DNA from 4 places in the Shewanella sp. SW32 genome. Region 2 is predicted to be linked to each of the others. Evidence: predicted binding sites of a transcription regulator. Region 2 holds the regulator's gene; each other region holds the start of a gene.
What was found. Region 2 encodes sigma-54, which starts transcription at its own class of promoters, with help from an activator protein. Its sites were predicted from a motif close to GTTGGCACGNNNNTNGNNT; they were not measured.
Positions count from the first base shown of each region.

Region 1: the regulator sigma-54 is predicted to act here: its motif matches at 2,652-2,670, upstream of L5M28_RS12265 (YggN family protein).
Region 3: the regulator sigma-54 is predicted to act here: its motif matches at 1,514-1,532, upstream of L5M28_RS00395 (DUF3192 domain-containing protein).
Region 4: the regulator sigma-54 is predicted to act here: its motif matches at 1,456-1,474, upstream of fliD (flagellar filament capping protein FliD).

Region 1 is NZ_JAKKSJ010000018.1:20,010-24,606, forward strand. Features, by position in the region: gene mutY (A/G-specific adenine glycosylase) at 1-337, opposite strand, end outside; gene trmB (tRNA (guanosine(46)-N7)-methyltransferase TrmB) at 538-1,254, shown strand; gene L5M28_RS12255 (YggL family protein) at 1,303-1,629, shown strand; gene glsB (glutaminase B) at 1,629-2,543, shown strand; gene L5M28_RS12265 (YggN family protein) at 2,727-3,548, shown strand; gene L5M28_RS12270 (LysR family transcriptional regulator) at 3,988-4,597, shown strand, end outside.
Region 2 is NZ_JAKKSJ010000028.1:34,098-38,694, reverse strand. Features, by position in the region: gene L5M28_RS16720 (HPr family phosphocarrier protein) at 199-474, opposite strand; gene rapZ (RNase adapter RapZ) at 461-1,315, opposite strand; gene ptsN (PTS IIA-like nitrogen regulatory protein PtsN) at 1,312-1,755, opposite strand; gene hpf (ribosome hibernation promoting factor) at 1,758-2,045, opposite strand; gene L5M28_RS16700 (RNA polymerase factor sigma-54) at 2,074-3,552, opposite strand; gene lptB (LPS export ABC transporter ATP-binding protein) at 3,660-4,391, opposite strand; gene lptA (lipopolysaccharide transport periplasmic protein LptA) at 4,388-4,597, opposite strand, start outside.
Region 3 is NZ_JAKKSJ010000001.1:88,326-92,922, reverse strand. Features, by position in the region: gene syd (SecY-interacting protein) at 1-173, shown strand, start outside; gene L5M28_RS00405 (Zn-ribbon-containing protein) at 269-1,042, opposite strand; gene L5M28_RS00400 (ELKS/Rab6-interacting/CAST family protein) at 1,042-1,425, opposite strand; gene L5M28_RS00395 (DUF3192 domain-containing protein) at 1,589-1,996, shown strand; gene L5M28_RS00390 (DUF2789 domain-containing protein) at 2,008-2,241, opposite strand; gene L5M28_RS00385 (GNAT family N-acetyltransferase) at 2,392-3,030, shown strand; gene L5M28_RS00380 (DUF962 domain-containing protein) at 3,023-3,328, shown strand.
Region 4 is NZ_JAKKSJ010000024.1:12,355-16,951, forward strand. Features, by position in the region: gene fliS (flagellar export chaperone FliS) at 1-75, opposite strand, end outside; gene fliD (flagellar filament capping protein FliD) at 89-1,435, opposite strand; gene L5M28_RS14995 (flagellin) at 1,738-2,556, opposite strand; gene L5M28_RS15000 (flagellin) at 2,777-3,580, opposite strand; gene L5M28_RS15005 (flagellin) at 3,797-4,597, opposite strand, start outside.

The DNA of each region.
Region 1 (4,597 bases), on a different contig from region 2:
GCACTTGTTCAAAATGTGTTGGAAATAATCCCTGATAATCATCGCGGATTATTTTGGCTGCTTTATGCAGATTACGCGCCCTAGCGTAATAGCCAAGACCGGTCCAATGATGTAATACCTCATCGTCTGGCGCGTTAGCAAGTGCTAACACATCGGGGAAACGCGCCATAAATTTAAGATAATAGGGAATAACAGTCGCAACCTGAGTTTGTTGCAGCATAATTTCAGAAACCCATACGCGATATGGGGTTTTATCTTGCTGCCAAGGGAGGGTTTTACGACCGTGATTGTCGTACCAAGAGACTATACGTGTAGCGAAGGAGGCTGTAGATTTCATCGGCGCAGTGTAGCGGCAGTTATCTTCTTAGACAAGCGTCAAAGATAAGTTGGCAAGGGATCTAAAGCTAAAAATCGCTGCTAAATTCGCACTCTTAAATAATCTTGGTATACTTTCGCCCCATTAGTGCTTGCACTGTATGTTGAACTTTGGATAATGCCCTTCTTTTATGATGGTGTTGTCCACTAGACGAGGCAAAAATGAGCGAAGTCACTACCGCTGAATTTAATGAAGAAGGCAAGTATCTGCGCAAGATCAGAAGCTTTGTCCTGAGAGAAGGTCGCTTAACCAAAGGCCAAGCACACGCTATTGAAAGCCAGTGGCCAACAATGGGTTTAGATTACAGCCCAGTGCCATTGGTACTAAGCGACGTTTTTGGTCGTGAAGCTGATACTGTGCTGGAAATAGGCTTTGGCATGGGCGCCTCTTTAGTACAAATGGCTAAAGATGCACCAGAGCAAAATTTCATTGGTATTGAAGTACATAAACCGGGTGTAGGCTCTTGCCTCAGTGATGCCGCCATTGCTGGTGTGACTAATTTACGTGTGTATCATCACGATGCCATGGAAGTATTAGAACATGCGATTGCTGACGGTTCATTAGCCCGAGTGCAATTGTTCTTCCCAGATCCTTGGCATAAAAAACGTCACCATAAACGCCGCATCGTACAAGCTGAATTTGCCGAACTTATTCGTCGCAAGCTAAAAATTGGCGGTGTGTTCCATATGGCCACTGACTGGGAAGAGTACAGCGAGCATATGTTAGAGGTGATGCAAGCCGCACTGGGTTATCAAAACCAGTCGGCCGATGGCAGTGTTGTGCCGCGTCCTGATCATCGTCCATTGACAAAGTTTGAAGCCCGCGGCCATAGACTGGGTCACGGTGTATGGGATCTGATGTTTGAGCGTATCGCTTAATCACGAACTCAATTTTAGCTAATTTTAAACACAAAAGGGAAAATCACTATGGCAACTAATCGTAGCCGTCGTTTACGTAAGAAAATGCGCGTTGATGAATTCCAAGAGTTAGGTTTCGATATGGCTTGGACTTTTGATGCATCAGTATCTGAAGCCGATATCGATGCAACTGTAGATAAATTCATCGATGAAGTGATCGAAACCCGTAAATTAGGTTTCCATGGCGGCGGCCACATCGAATGGGAAGGCATTATCGCCACTCAAACGATTGGGAAATGTACCGAAGAAGATATTGCTGCAGTTAAGGCATTCTGGGCGACCCAAAAAGTGTCTCAGGTTGAAGTTAGCGAACTGTACGACATTTGGTGGGGTTAATGCCCGAGTTGGCATTACTTGAGGAAGTGGTCGAGAAAGTTCGACCCTTGCTCGGCCAAGGAAAGGTTGCAAATTATATCCCCGCACTGGCCAGCGTTGATGCTGGCAAATTAGGTATTGCCGTCACGACTGTTGACGGTGAAACTTTAGGTGCGGGCGATTACCTTGAGCCGTTTTCGATTCAAAGTATCTCCAAAGTTTTCAGCTTAACCTTAGCGTTAACTTTATATGAAGAAGCCGAAATTTGGAGCCGTGTTGGCAAAGAACCTTCGGGTCATTCATTCAACTCTTTAGTACAAGTCGAGTTAGAACGTGGCAAGCCGCGCAACCCATTTATCAATGCTGGCGCGTTAGTGATTGCGGACTTATTGCAGAGTCGTTTAGGGGCACCTAAACACAGAATGCTTGAGTTAGTCAGGCAACTAAGCCAAAACGATAAAGTGTGTTTCGATAAACAAGTAGCAGATTCAGAATATCAGCATAGTGCGCGCAATGCGGCTATCGCTTATTTGATGAAGTCGTTTGGTAATTTTCAAGGCGATGTTGATACTGTGCTGCGCACCTATTTTCATTATTGCGCCTTGAAGATGAATTGTGCTGACTTGTCTAAGGCCATGTTGTATTTGGCTAATCGCGGTAAAAGTATCACAGGGACTGAGCTTATCTCTCAAGTGCAAACTCGGCAACTTAACGCTCTGTTGGCGACTTCGGGCCTATACGATGGTGCGGGTGAGTTTGCTTATCGTGTTGGTATGCCAGGTAAAAGTGGCGTCGGCGGAGGTATTATTGCCGTGATCCCTGGAGAACTGTCGATTTGTGTATGGTCGCCAGAACTCGATAATAATGGCAACTCACTTGCGGGCACTGCGATGCTTGAGCATCTCAGTCAGCGTCTCGGTCGTTCTATTTTCTAGTCTTATCTCTCGTTTTTATTAGCACTATTAGACTAAATGTTAGCGAATTTCGCTAATGACCTTTTAGTGCTAACTTTTAAAAATTCAACATAATCAAATTGTTATAAAGTTGGCACGTCTCCTGCTATAAGCTATTCAGTAGTTTAGGTTTATCGAATTATTCAGATTAAAGGACGAACAAAAATGAAATTAAATAAGTTATTAACTGGATTTGCATTATCTGGCGTGATTTTAGGAACATCTAGCGTGCAGCTGGCGCAAGCACAAACAGAGCCAAAAATAGATGAACGCTGTGAAGTTTCCTTAAATTATGACGTTATGGTTGAGCCTAAAAAATTAGTCATGAGCGAGAAGGGCACAGAAAAGTATCGCATCGAAGTTGACAAGTTATTTGTGGAAGGTAAGCAAGTTAACTTAACCGACAAGCAGAAAAAATTGGTTACTCAATATGCCGATGAAGTTTCGACTCAAGTGCCAGAAGTGATTGAACTGGTGAATGAGGCAGTATCTCTTGCTTCCAAAGCGGTTGGTATGGCCTTAACACCTTTAATGGGTGATGCCGCTGGTGCAAAATTTGATGAAATGATGGCTGGCGTTCAAAAACGGGTTGATTCAGTGGCTTATAAGAATGGTGATAGCTTCTATTTAGGGGCGACTGAAGACTCGATGCAAAGTACATTTAACGATGAATTCGAGCAGGAAATGGAACAAATTGTCCAGAATTCAATTGGCGCAATTATGATGAACTTAGGTGGCCAAATCATGTCTGGTGGCGGTGAGAATTTTGAAGCCAAGATGGATACCTTCTCCAAAAAAATGGACAATTTAGGCCAAGATATTGAGCAACAAGTTGAGAGCCAATCTAAGGGATTAGAAGCTAAGGCTGACCGTTTGTGCGACCGATTTGAAAATTTGTTAGTGCTTGAAAATCAATTGCGCCAAGAAGTGCCAGAACTAGCACCTTATGTGTTGACACAAAACTCAACCAAGGAACTGCGTGAATAGTTCTTGTAAATAGTTCTTGCGAATCGCCCTTAGTTTTAACTGCAATAACTTCTATCTCCTTGTGCATGAGTCAAACTTGAATGCTACGCCCCTAGTCAATTTATCGACTAGGGGCTTTTTTATTGGCTACGGTTTAATCGTGGCGACAACCCTTATGGCTAAGTTGATGTGGCTTATAGGCTAGGCTTGCAGCGATTTAGTTCGGAATGTTACAGTCTAGAGACGAATATTTGGTATACTCTTAAAATATAATTAAAAGCTGGCATATCAGTCAGATATAACCCCCTACTTTAGTGGACTTTTTCGGTCTAAATCTCTGCGTTATATCATTTTGATGCGAGATATCAATGCTATGGTTATTTTTAAGCGATGATTACGCTAACCATAGCTGCTCACCGAAAGTTAATATCATTGTCGTAAACAGCTTAAGGCGACTTCCATGTTAGAACTGTTAGAACCTATTGCGATTTTTACTCATGTGGCCAGAGCAGGTAGTTTTAGTGCCGCCGCAAGAAGGCTTGGGATCTCTAAGTCTAAGGTCAGTACACAAGTCGCCGATCTTGAACATAGACTTGGTGTTCAATTAATTCAACGTACCACCCGCAGCTTAAGCCTGACTGAAGCAGGGCATTTGCTGTATCTGCAAGGTGAAGAATTGCTACGTGACGCTGAACAAGCGATAGCCAGCGTGCATAACTTAAATGATGCGACCCGCGGCGTGCTTAAAGTGGGAATTTCCCAATCCTTTGGGGTGATGCATATCATTCCTGCGTTGCCATCTTTTATGGCAAAACACCCTGAGCTTGAGCTACAAGTGAGCTTACTGGACCATAAAGTGGATGTCGTGAGCGAAGGCTTAGACTTACTGTTAACTATGTCTGAGCAATTACCGCTTGGCATGGTTGCTAGACCTCTGATGAAGTGCCAATTCCTGTTAGTTGCTTCGCCTGGCTATATTGCTCAACATGGCGAGCCAACTCGACCTGAGCAGTTAGTTGACCACAACTGTTTGGTCTATCAAGGCGAGTGGCACGAGCACAGCATGTGGC
Region 2 (4,597 bases):
TTTTACGGTGACTAAGCGTCAGTCGATGACACAGATTAAGACGGCTAAGGTAAGGCCAGCGCCAGCGCAATGACCGCTAGTGTAATCGCCTGTGGCTTGTATCGTCGAGCGACAAATGTTTTGCCATGTGTGAATGGCAAGTTTTTTAAACTAGACATGAAGTGAAACTAACGATGAAGTGCTTAGTGTGAAGTGAAACTAACAGGCTTCGTCAAACTTAGCGTCGATTAAGGCACAAATGGCATCGAGAGCCGGCTCTGCATCTGGGCCTTCGGCGATAAGCTTGATGGTCTTACCCATGCCAGTTTCAAGCATCAGTAAGCCAAGTACACTGGCGGCCGATGCTTGTTTATCGCCTTGGATTAAGGTGATGGTCGCATCAAACTCGGAAGCCAGTACCACCAACTTAGTGGCGGCACGGGCATGTAAACCGAGCTTATTACAGATAGTTATCTGACGTTCAAGCTTTGGCATTGTTGAGCTCTCGATGACGGGCATAAACTTTATGTTTACCGTTACTAAAGCGTTTGGCCAATTGCTCTGCGACGTAAACCGATCTGTGCTGTCCACCTGTGCAGCCAATGGCCACAGTTAAATAACTGCGATTGTTACGCTCAAGGTGCGGCAGCCAAGTCTCCAGTAAATTTTCGATTTGCCAGATGAACTTATTGACCAGTGGTTGACGATTTAAGAACTCAGCTACGGGTTCATCTAAGCCAGTCAATGGCCGCAGCGCCAACTCCCAGTGGGGATTGGGCAGGAAGCGCACATCGAACATAAAGTCTGCTTCGGTGGGCATTCCGTGCTTAAAGCCAAAGGACTCGAAGTTGATCACGAGTTCTTTATCGACGCTACCAAGGAGAATTTGTCTGACTTGGTCGCTTAAATCATAGATATTCAGATTCGACGTATCTATGTAGTGATCGACCAGTTTTGACATAGGCTCGAGCAGTTTCCCCTCCAGCTTTATCGCTTCTTGCAAAGAGACTCGGCTCTTCGACAAAGGATGCAAACGGCGGGTTTCGCTGTAACGCTTGAGCAGAATTTTATCGCTGGAGTTAAGGAAGAAGCTCGTTAACTCAGTATCTGGAGGTAGGCTAGCGAGTTGTTTCACTAAGACCTTATCCTGCTCAGGCATGTTACGCACGTCGACACTGATGGCGACGAGATCGTTACTGCCTTTGAGTTGCTCAAGCAAACTGCCAATCAATGGCAAGGGAAGGTTATCGACACAATAATAGCCGAGATCTTCGAGTACCCTAAGGGCGACAGATTTGCCTGAGCCTGAGCGGCCCGACACTATGACCAGTTTCATCCAGTGATTACCTGATAGAGTTCCGTTTCATCATGCGTCTTGCGTAATTGCTTTAATATTTGCTTGTCGCTCAGCTTTTCGGCCATGCAAGACAAAGTACTTAAGTGCTGCTGACATTGGTCTGCAGGCACCAGTAGTGCAAATAAAATATCAACAGGTTGCTTATCGATAGCATCAAATGCTATCGGCTCTTCACACTTAATGAGTATGGCAATGGGCTGATCTATATCGGCTAGTCGACCATGTGGAATGGCGATGCCGTTACCTATACCTGTGCTCCCCATCTTTTCGCGCGCCACTAGGCTTTCGAATATCTCTTGAGATGAGAGGGTCGGGTACTGGGCAGCGACTAAGTCGCTGATGAGTTCCAGTACCTTTTTCTTGCTGCCCGGAGTGGCGCAGGTAGTGCACTCCGGCCGCAGTATGGTACAAAGTTCCATTATTAGTGTTTTGTTAACTTCTCTTTGTGTTTAATAACCTGACGGTCAAGCTTGTCAATCAGGGCGTCTATAGCGGCATACATGTCAGCATGCTCTGAAGTCGCAAAAACTTCACCACCTATGAGGTTTATTCTCGCTTCGGCAATCTGTTGCATTTTCTCAACATTGAGCACAACGTGCACATTATTGATCTGTTCGAAATGGCGTTCAAGTTTTGAAAACTTTTCTTCTACATATGCACGTAACGATTCGGTAATTTCGATATGGTGCCCACTCAGGTTTATTTGCATAGAAACGTCCTCCGATATCCACTGTAGGTTATAAACTTTTACGCTGATTAGAAGGTGGAATAAGCATAGCCTCTCGGTACTTCGCAATGGTTCTGCGGGCTACGTTGATCCCTTGTTCTGCCAGAAGTTGTGCCATCTTACTATCGCTTAATGGTTTTTTCTGGTTTTCCGCTGCCACCAGTTTCTTTATAAAGGCTCTGATTGCTGTGGATGAGCACTCACCACCATCGTCAGTACCGACGTGGCTAGAGAAGAAGTATTTTAGTTCAAAAAGTCCCTTAGGGGTATGCATGTATTTTTGAGTTGTGACCCGTGAGATGGTGGACTCATGCATTTCTACCGCTTCGGCAATATCGTTAAGCACCATAGGCTTCATGGCTTCTTCACCATACTCAAAGAAACCTTGCTGATATTGCACTATGCAATTAGCAACTTTAAGCAAAGTGTCGTTACGGCTTTCTAGGCTCTTAATAAACCATTTAGCCTCTTGCAGATGGCCGCGAATAAATTGGCTATCGGCTTGGTTTTTAGTGCTGCGCGCCATTGAAGCATAATGTTGATTTACATTGATTTTGGGCATGCAGTCAGGATTAAGCTCAACCACCCAGCGGCCATTTTTCTTCGACACAGACACATCTGGGATAACGTATTCGTCATTATTGGGCGTGATCAACAAACCTGGGCGAGGATTGAGGGTTTGGATAAGTGCTATACCATCCCTTAATTCATCTTCTTTTAATTTAGTCTTACGCATCAATAACCTAAAATCACGGGCGGCGATCAGATCTAAATGATCTTTGATCAGCATGCGGGCATTTTCTAGGTTGGGAGTATCAGCGGCGAAATGCGACAGTTGGATCAGCAGGCATTCACTTAAATCGCGGGCGGCAACGCCTATGGGATCAAAATGCTGAATACGCTTGAGTACGGCTTCGACTTCGTCAAGCTCAACTTCAGGATTGCCCATGGCTTCGAGAATTTCTTCAGTGCTTTGGGTGAGATAGCCCTGATCGTCAATGGCATCAATAATGGCGGTGGCAATGGCTAAATCGGTTTCAGAAAACGGGGTGAGGTTTTTTTGCCATTCTAAGTGTTCGTACAAACCTTCACTGGTCTCGCCTTGGAAGGGCATATCGTCTTCACGACTGCCGCCGGGGCCTGAGTTTGGGGAGGCGGTAAACACTTCATCCCATGTGGTGTCCATGGGGAGCTCATCAGGCATGGATTCTTTGGTTAGCGACTCTGCCGTGTCTATGGTGGAGCTGTCTTTTTCTGGTGGCAGAGTGCTAGATTCACTGAAATCCGTATCGGATAGCGTTTGGTTTACAGGGGTTTTAGTGGCGTCGAATTGATCCTCTTCCAGCTCGAGAAGGGGATTAGAATCTAATGCTTGCTGGATCTCTTGCTGCAGTTCTAATGACGACAGTTGCAACAGACGTATGGCCTGTTGTAATTGTGGCGTCATGGTTAACTGTTGACCCAGTTTGAGCTGGAGTGACGCTTTCATGTTACCGCTGATCCCTACGTTATTATTGTTGGATAAGGTCGCTTATTATTATCTTGAGTGAAGCCCAATGGCGGTATAAATTGCCTCCATTGGCTTCGCTCGATTAACTATAGCCTGAATTGTTCACCTAAGTACACAGCCCTAACTTGCTGATTGTCTAAGATCTCTGCTGGAGTTCCTTCGGCAATCAGGTTTCCGTGACTCACAATATAAGCATGTTCACATACATCTAATGTCTCGCGGACATTATGGTCTGTGATCAATACGCCAAGGCCGCGACTTTTGAGTTGTTCGATAATCTTCTTGATGTCGATAACCGAAATAGGATCGACGCCAGCAAACGGTTCATCGAGCAAAATGAACTTAGGATTAGCGGCTAAAGCCCGCGCAATTTCGACGCGACGACGTTCGCCACCCGACAATGACATGCCTTGGCTGTCACGGATGTGGGTGATATGAAACTCTTCGAGCAGATGTTCTAGTTCTTCTTCTCGTTCTTCATTTTTAAGTTCTTTACGAGTTTGCAGTACGGCCATGATGTTGTCATGAACAGTTAGCTTACGAAAGATACTGGCTTCTTGCGGTAAGTAACCTATGCCTTTGCGGGCACGCAGATGCATAGGATCTGCGGTTAAATCATCATCGTCGATAAAGATATGTCCCTTATCGCTCTTCACTAGCCCGACAACCATGTAAAAGGTCGTGGTTTTACCTGCACCGTTTGGACCGAGTAGGCCAACGACTTGACCGGTTTTTACCGTCAGACTGACGTCTTTAACCACTTGGCGACTCTTGTAACTTTTCGCCAGATTTTGTGCTCTTAAGGTGATTTGGGTCATTTAGAGTCCTGCTTTTTTACAGGTTTATCCGCCGGAGCGTCTGATTTAGCATCATCTTGATAGTTTTCAGGCTGAATAATAGTGATCACGCGATCGTCACCACTGCCAGTACTCTCGGCCATCAATTTCTGTTGAATCATGTTATAGCGGATTAAATTGCCTGTAACTTGGCTACCCGCTTGATCTAATGACGCCATACCTTTCAG
Region 3 (4,597 bases), on a different contig from region 2:
GTGAAGTGCAATCTGAGCAATTGTCCTCGAGTTTGACTGCGTTTATTGAAGCATTATCGCCACGGATAGCACCACCCGTTAAACATGAAGAATTACCTATGCCCGCATTAGAACATCCTGGTATTTTCGCCAGTTTTAAACGTATGTGGCAAAACCTTTTCGGTAAACGTTAACTTCTGTGAGCGACATTTTTATTATCAACCTAAGTATTAACTCAACCTAAGCCTGGCTTATCTTAGGTTGAGTTCTGCAAGGGGATAAACAGATGTTATTGATGATCCCAAGACAGATTCGACACTATGCGGCAAGGCTCGCAGCGAAAATGGAACATATCCAATAAAGGTTCATCGAGTTTCCAATCATGACTGCCACAACGTGGGCAAGGTCGCGTTTTTTCTGAGGCCAAATCTTGGCCGCCAATGCGATATAAGTAGTAATAGGTCGGGATCTGAGTGAGATATTCGATACGACCGCGCAAATCCCAACCTCTGCGAAATAAATCACTGTCAGGACTCGATAATTCCTCTAGCGCGGCAAATTCAGCCTTGGTGGCCGCCGCCATTTGCAGCTCGTCGCAGGCTTGCCATTCGCTCTGCCAACGGATAATACGTTTATGATCGCCATTAAAGGTTGCGGGTATACGGTACAGGGGAATGGGCAATAAAGTGTCGCCGCTGCGTAGGGGCGAGCACATATGCACAAAACTGGTGTATAGCAGTTGCCAGCTGGGTGTTTCGGTATTACTTACTTCAGAATTGATATCCTGACCAATAAACTTTTCCCGCGGCGCGAGTAGTTTAGCGTCGGTTAATTCTACTAAGGCTTTTTTGACCCAAGGGCTGTGATATTTGTGCGCTAAACTGCTTTTCTCTGGCATCAATAAACGCACTCTAAACTCACCGTCATTAAAGGCGACCGCAAATTCTCGTCCTAAGATTTGGCCATTAGCTCGATAGGCTTCAAGGAGCTGATTAATGGCCTTCTCGGCGGCAGATATCGTGGTGTCGGCGAAGCATTCGAAGCGCAGTTCAGTAACAAACATTAAGCTGTTTTTCCTTGGATTTCTAATAAGTTGATGCGTTGTTTAAGTTCAAGCAGTTCGTTTTTTAATTGCATTATTTCTGTTTTTTGCTGCTCAGCATGACGTTCAAAATACGCCTGTTGTATCTGCAGGCGCTCGGCGAGCACTGCAAGGGTTAAGGTATCGTTAGTTGCGGGAGTGTCAGTTGTAGGGCTGATAGTTTGCAACTCAGCTAAACGCTCGCGATCCGCCTTAGGCATAGATTTAAATTGCTGTAAGCCTTGGATCAATATAGGTAAAGGTAGGCTACTACCTAAACGGGTTTTAATTAAGGCAAGGCTCGGTACTTTACCGCAGGCTTCGAGCGAACGTGCTGCCGCTAATACTTGGTCAAGGGGACTCATAATTAGCAAAATTCCTTAATTTGTTGAATTGTTTAAACCAATTTTAAAATAATAATTAATTTTTTCATTTAAAAACAGTGTGTTGTCTTGTGGCATTTATTTTGCTTATTGTCCAGCCGAAATACCATTTTTAAGCTTCAATAATAATTACACAGGATGTCACATGATGAACCATAAATTAAATAACAAACTTATCGCCATCACTTTTTTAGGGCTCGCAAGCTTAGGTCTTAGCGGCTGCGTGGTCAATGTCGGTGATGGAGAATCGGGCTGGGATAGCAGCGAATCTTGGGAGAAAGTGCAGGATAAAAATCGCACTAACTTAACCAAACTGAGCTTAGGCATGCCTAAAGACCAAGTGATAATCTTAATGGGCACCGCTGATTTTAGTGAAGCCTATATTCAACAAAGTGCTCAACAAGGTGAAGCCAATAAAGAAGTCTTAGTGTTGTTTTATCGTACCCAGCGTAATAATGGCGATGGAAAAACCACTAAGGATGAATGCACGCCTATCGTGCTGAGCAACAATGCCTTAGTGGGTTGGGGTGAAACGGCTTACGGTAAAATCTGAACCAACGAGTCTTATCGTTTACGTAGCTGAGTGTCTAATTGCTCAATGGGCTCAGTCCAGAGGGCATCGGCTTCTAAACCTTCAATGATAAAGCTCTTTTGGGCAGGGGTCCAAAAGGGCGCTTGGCTTAAATGGATGTGATGGTCGATATCATGGGTTGCAATAAACTGCGCTATGGCCTCGTCGCTACTGTCTAAACCGAGTTGCTCAAACAAGTGGCTTAAGTCTACTGGAGTTGTATCCATCATTATTTCCTTTTCAGTATAGTGCCTTCGTTTAGAGTAAGCGCCTGATTGAAAAATGCAATCTATGATTAAAATTTGCACTTTTTAGTTTCCTTGGTAGATTAACAGTTACGCATAAAAAAGTGTGAGCTAAGTCAAGGAATGCTAACGATGGACAATGAAATTCTAGAGGACTGCCGCGCAGTCTATTTGACCGCGGAAGACTTACGCATTGCCGCTTCTATTCTCTATAACGCTTACCATGATGATCCTTTTTTTGTCGATTCACTCTTTACCTCAGACAAAGCCGCTTATGAGCAAAAATTGCGCGCCGCAATCAGGGAAGAACTCAATACGTTATGGCAACAAAAACAAGCCCTCATTGGTTTATTCGACCATGAAAGACTCTTTGGGTTAGCCTGTGTAGTTACTCAAGAAGTGCCTTTAGGGGAAGGGCGTTATTGGCATTGGCGCTTAAAGATGTTGTTAGGTACAGGTTGGCAATCGACTCAAGCACTAATGAACAAAGAGTCCAGTATTATTGAACTTTTACCCAGTAAGCACTGCGGTATTTTGCAGTTTATTGCTCTTGCACCAAATGAACAGCACAAAGGACTTGGACATAAGTTGGTGCAAGCTGTGGTGAGTTGGTGTGATGAGCAGCCTGATTTGGATGGCATTGGTGTGTTTATCGCTCAGGAGAACCACTTGCAACTGTTTACTCAGCATGACTTTGTATCCATAGGCGAGCTGAGTATCGGCAGTGTCCATGGCCAGCTTTTATTCTATTCGGTTCAACAAGATGACTAACTCTTATAAACGTTTCGCCGATTTTTATCCTTTCTATTTATCCCAACACCAGCACCCGATTTGTCGGCAATTACACTTTGTTGGCAGTTGTTTAGTTCTGCTGCTGATTGGCATTGCCTTGGTTTCACAAGCCTGGTGGCTATGTTGGTTCATTCCTATTGTTGGTTATGGTTTTGCGTGGGTGGGACACTTCGTATTTGAGAAGAATCGACCCGCGACATTTCAGTATCCTTTTTACAGTTTGATGGCAGATTGGGTGATGTTTGCGCAGATGATCTGCCGCTTTTTTAAACGTTAAAAAAATTGCCAGAGTGAGATGCCCATGCCCGTGTGAGAGATCGCTTACAAACGTTGTAGGACATAATGTTTTCTTTTTGATTGTTTTTTGTCCTTTAATATTTAATTTTAAATAGAATCATTGGTTTGTATTTATTTTTCTTTGGTTGGTCCGTAATTAATTTTGTAGTCCGTTCTTTGAGCCGAACAAAAACGTTAGGGTTAACGTAGAATTCACTCATGGCCAAAGCAAATGGATAGCAAGGAAAGCGAAACAGGCCAAAGGGACGCAAGAAGCAACGAATTAAGATTTCAAGGTTGAAATCGCTGACGGTAGGAAAACTGTCATTCGCCTCGGATAGGCTAAGGAAAAGCAGGATTGCTTTTCAAGGATGATTAGGGACAGTGATTTGTATCGTCAGGATGATGAATTTCAGGAAGAATACAGGACACGCTTAAGGATTAAGCATGAACTCGAAACAGGATGTGTCGAGATAAGGATAAAGTATAAGGGTGAACAGCTTGTACTAATCTATGGAAAATAAATTTTGCAGGATGCAATAGGAATACGTCATAGGAAATGACAGGCTCTGTAGAAAGGATTTACAGGTCAAGGGACTGAGTGTTATCTCACGTAAGTTTGATACACAGGGACAAAAAGGGATTACAGGGACGATGCAGGACGCAAGCAGACGCATGGATGGTGCAGGGAGCACAAATCGAGCAGGACGGCTTACAAAGGATAAATGGGGCGCACTTTAGTTGCGCCCTTTTCTTTGGTTCATTTTCAGCATTAATCTGGCTTTGCCAAGCTATAACGCTATTCACATAGACTTTATCTTAACGCTGCTTAAAGACTTCTCACCGTAAAGCATGTTCACCAGTCCTACTTCTCTTATTGCCCAATGATTTACTCTCTGTGTTGACTGTGTTGACTGTGTTGACTGTGTTGACTGTGTTGACTGTGTTGACTGTGTTGACTGTGTTGACTGTGTTGACTGTGTTGACTGTGTTCTGGTCATGCGCCGAATGCTTGTCGAATTTTGAGCGATAGCGGTTTATGCATAAGTCCTTCAGGGGAGAACATCTAGCGCTTTGCTTACTTTTGATTCGAATTGCCATCCTCCGTGTAAGAGATCTCTCACAAGTATGTAAGTAATTTGTAAGTCAAAAGGGTGGTTACGTCTTGTGGCTGGTTATTGTTTTTACTTATATCAGTAAGTTAGTCTATTTTTTGTCAGTTTAACTCACCATCTTCGTTAACATTTTAAATAATCCACAATGAGTACTT
Region 4 (4,597 bases), on a different contig from region 2:
GGTTGTTGCTGCCGCTACTTGTGCATCTAAAGCGGTTTGCTTGTAGGCATTAAATGGATCGTACTCATTTAACATTTTTTACTGCTTCCTATGAAAACAACTGACTTGCGGAATTAAACTGATTAATGGTGGATTCCATTGCCGTAAACTGGGTTAAATAAATCTGATACTTTTGATTCATTTGATAATCATGGCGCGCCATACTGTCATTCACACTTTTAATCTGCTTATTTAGCGCTTCCTGCTTTTGATCGATATAGCCATTGAACTGTGTAAAAGGTTTTAGGGTCTTTTCTATGCTTTTGATATAACTGTCAGGACCAGTAAACATGGCTTGTACTTTTTCTGGATCACTTTTAAAGCTATCGGTCAGCTTAGCATCATCAATTTTCAGTTTTCCGTCTCGTCCAATCTCAATCCCGATATCAGACAAACGCATGCCATTAGCAGCCGTTGCAAATACAGAATCACGTAATTTAGACTGGAGAAGGCGAATAGAGGTATCCCCCTTCAACACACCAATTTGCGCTTCACTCACTGCAGTGGTTTTGTCTTCCTTATCTTTATCGGAAGAGCCAGAGTCAGAGGTCTTAACGCCCATAGAACGAGTTAATTGATTAATTTGCGTCATTAAAGAATTAAATGAATCGACAAAATCCTTAACCGCTTTCTTATTCGCTTCAAAATCGTCTGTGACTTTAATCATGCTGCTTTCACCAGCCGCATGCACCTTGACTAATTCGAGGCTGACACCATCAACAACATTTTCTAGATAGTTACTACTGCTGGTAATACTGATACCGTTTAATGTGAGTTCCGCATCTTGTGCTGCACGACGTTCTGTCATGCCCCAATCGGCACCGTTAAACTCTACCTTCACTTGATTCGCGACACCCGATTCCTTTGAAGACAGCATAAATTCGATTTGGTTACCTGTGCGCACTAATGACGCTTGTACACCAGGATTACCCACTTGTTTATTGATCACATCGCGTAACTGAGACACAGAAATAGCCGCACCGCCATTAACCGTTGCCAAATCAATTTCCATACGCTTAGTCGGATCACTACCGACTTGAATACTGATAATGCCCGACGTTGGCAACAATTCACTTTCAGAGGAATAGGCTTTAGTCAGTTGATGCGCTTGCGCAAGTTTATGCACACTCAAATCATAGTTACCCTTAGGCGCATCAGATTTAACTGTCGCGGTCGCATTCTCGCCCGTAACCGTAGCAATTTTGCCTTTAGCTGCATCGCCACCCATTTCACTCAGCTTAGTGGCCATCTTCTTCATATTATTTTCGAGCAATGTATAGGCATCTAACTGTGTTTTGCTGGCAGTTAGCTTGCCTTTGTAAAGCGTATCTTTACCTGCGCGGTCTGCGCCAATCAGTTGCTGAGCAAATTGTGCTGCATTCATACCTGAAATCATGACTACCTCCACTCGTTCTAGAGCAAAACGCATGCCAAAAACAAGTTACTGTTTTTAAAGAAATTTAAATAATTAACTGGCCCAAACACAGCTAAATACTTCCGCATGGACACTTAAACAGGAAAACCATCTTCCACTTTGTGTTATCGAAAATTACCCACTAAAACATGAACCTTATAGGTTTCAATCTCGGGTTTAGCGACTACCGACCAATACATAAACCGTGGCTAAAATAAAAATGCCAGTCAGCGCAACTAACTGGCATTTTAGCCGTGACCAATGACATCACTTGCCCAATAACATTAACGCAATAGACCCATGACTAAACCCGTGTTCTGATTAGCTGAAGATAGTACCGTTGTACCCGCCTGAACTAATAATTGATTACGTGTCATATTGGCAGATTCAACCGCGAAATCGGCATCCATAATACGGCCGGCAGCGGCTTTAGTATTTTCAGTTACGCTGGCAAGGTTAGCCGCAGTATGGCCAAGACGGTTAATGTTGGCACCTAAGGTTGAACGTTCTGTCCCCACTTTAGCCAAGAAGGTATCAACAGCCCCGATAGCCGTATTGGCGGCTGCAGAAGTCAACAAATCACCAGTAACTGTCTTATCAATAGCACCTAAGGTAACTGACATTTGCTCTGCTCCATCCGAGCCAATCTGAAAGGTCACACCTTTGACGAGCACACCATCAGTAGCATCTTTAAATAAGTTATTACCCGCATAGGTTGTATTTTCTACAATACGGGTAATTTCTGCATTTAATTGCTTAAACTCATCATCCAACGCTTTTAAATCTGCTGTAGAGTTAACGCCGTTTGATGCTTGAGTCGCCAATTCTTTCTGGCGGTTAGCAATAGTCGTTAATTCTTCTAACGCACCATCAGCGGTTTGCAGCATAGAGGTCGCATCAGAAATATTGCGTGAAGCCGTTTCCATGCCCTTTACGTTAGCGCTCATGCGGTTAGCAATTTGCAAACCCGCTGCATCATCAGATGCGCTATTGATACGTAAACCCGTCGACAGACGCTCCATAGCATTAGTTAATAGATTATTACTTTTATTAACAGCACCTTGTGCAACAATTGACGCGTAATTAGTGTGAACACCTAACATATCAGCTCTCCTAGAAAAAACAGTTATCTTGGCTATGCCTGAATCCCGGTATAGCTCCATAACTAAGTAAGGCGACAGCAACAGCGCAAAACTAAAACTTATTTAAAAATAGATGGGATCACCTCTATAAAAACAGACTTAAATGGCATCCACAAAACGCCATAAAAAATGCCAGCAAGCTAAGCTTACTGGCACTTAAAACTAACTCAACTCGGCGTAATTAACGCAGTAGCCCCATCACTAAACCTGTATTTTGGTTAGCAGAAGACAGTACCGTTGTACCCGCTTGAACTAATAATTGATTGCGGGTCATATTGGCAGATTCAACCGCGAAATCGGCATCCATAATACGTCCAGCGGCAGCTTTGGTATTTTCAGTCACACTGGCAAGGTTAGCTGCAGTATGTCCAAGACGGTTAATGTTGGCGCCTAGTGTAGAACGTTCTGTACCGACTGCTGCGATGAAAGTATCAACAAGGGCAATTGCCGCATTCGCGCCAGTAGTTAAATCACCAGCCGCCAGCGCAGCATCATCTATGGCTGTTGTTGTAACAACCAATTTTTCACCCGTTCCGGCACCAATTTGGAAGGTAACACCAGCCTCCAACTTGGTGAATAAGTTATTACCGGCATAAGTTGTATTATCGAGAATACGGGTAATTTCGGTGTTTAATTGAGTAAACTCATCATTCAGAGCCGTTAAATCATCAGCAGAGTTAACACCGTTTGCCGCTTGAGTGGCGAGTTCTTTCTGGCGATTAGCAATGGTCGTTAATTCTTCTAACGCACCATCAGCAGTTTGTAGCATAGAGGTCGCATCAGAAATATTACGTGAAGCGGTTTCCATACCTTTAACGTTAGCGCTCATGCGGTTAGCAATTTGCAAACCAGCAGCATCATCAGATGCGCTATTGATACGTAAACCTGTCGATAAACGCTCCATTGCATTAGTCAATAGGTTATTGCTTTTGTTAACAGCACCTTGAGCAACAATTGAAGCGTAATTAGTGTGAACACCTAACATATGTAGTTCTCCATTAAATAACGAGCATTTGGGTTAGACCTGAGTTCAGGCATAACTAACTAAAGCGACTACACAAGCCCACAACTAAAATCGATATTTAAAAAATAGAGTGTATAGCACTGTAAAAACTAGACTGAAATGGCATGCACACCATAAAAAAATGCCAGCAAGCTAAGCTTACTGGCATTAAAACTAACACTGACTAACTGAATAACATTAGCGCAGTAAGCCCATCACTAAACCCGTATTTTGGTTAGCTGAAGACAGTACCGTTGTACCTGCTTGAACTAATAATTGATTGCGGGTCATATTGGCAGATTCAACCGCAAAGTCGGCATCCATAATACGGCCTGCAGCGGCTTTAGTGTTTTCGGTAACGCTCGCTAAGTTAGCGGCAGTATGGCCAAGACGGTTAATGTTGGCACCTAAGGTAGAACGCTCAGTACCCACAGCGGCTAAGAAGGTATCCACAAGGGCAATCGCAGCATTGGCGGTACCACCTGTTAAAGTACCTGCGACAGTTTTAGGAATTGCGCCTAATTTAACATCCATTGTTTCCGTTGTTCCGGCGCCAATTTGAAATTTCACGCCCGTACCAGAGGTCAATACACCAGTATCGAATAATTTATTACCGGCATAAGTGGTATTTTCTACAATACGCGTTATTTCGGCGTTCAATTGCGTGAACTCATCATTTAATGCCGTTAAATCAGCCGCAGAGTTAACGCCGTTAGAGGCTTGAGTAGCCAATTCTTTCTGGCGATTAGCAATGGTCGTTAATTCTTCTAACGCACCATCAGCGGTTTGCAGCATAGAGGTCGCATCAGAAATATTGCGTGAAGCCGTTTCCATACCTTTTACGTTAGCGCTCATGCGGTTAGCAATTTGCAGACCAGCAGCATCATCAGATGCACTATTAATACGTAAACCCGTCGACAAACGCTCCATAGCATTAGTTAAAAGGTTATTGCTTTTATTTACAGCACCCTGCGCAACGATTGAAGCGTAATTAGTATG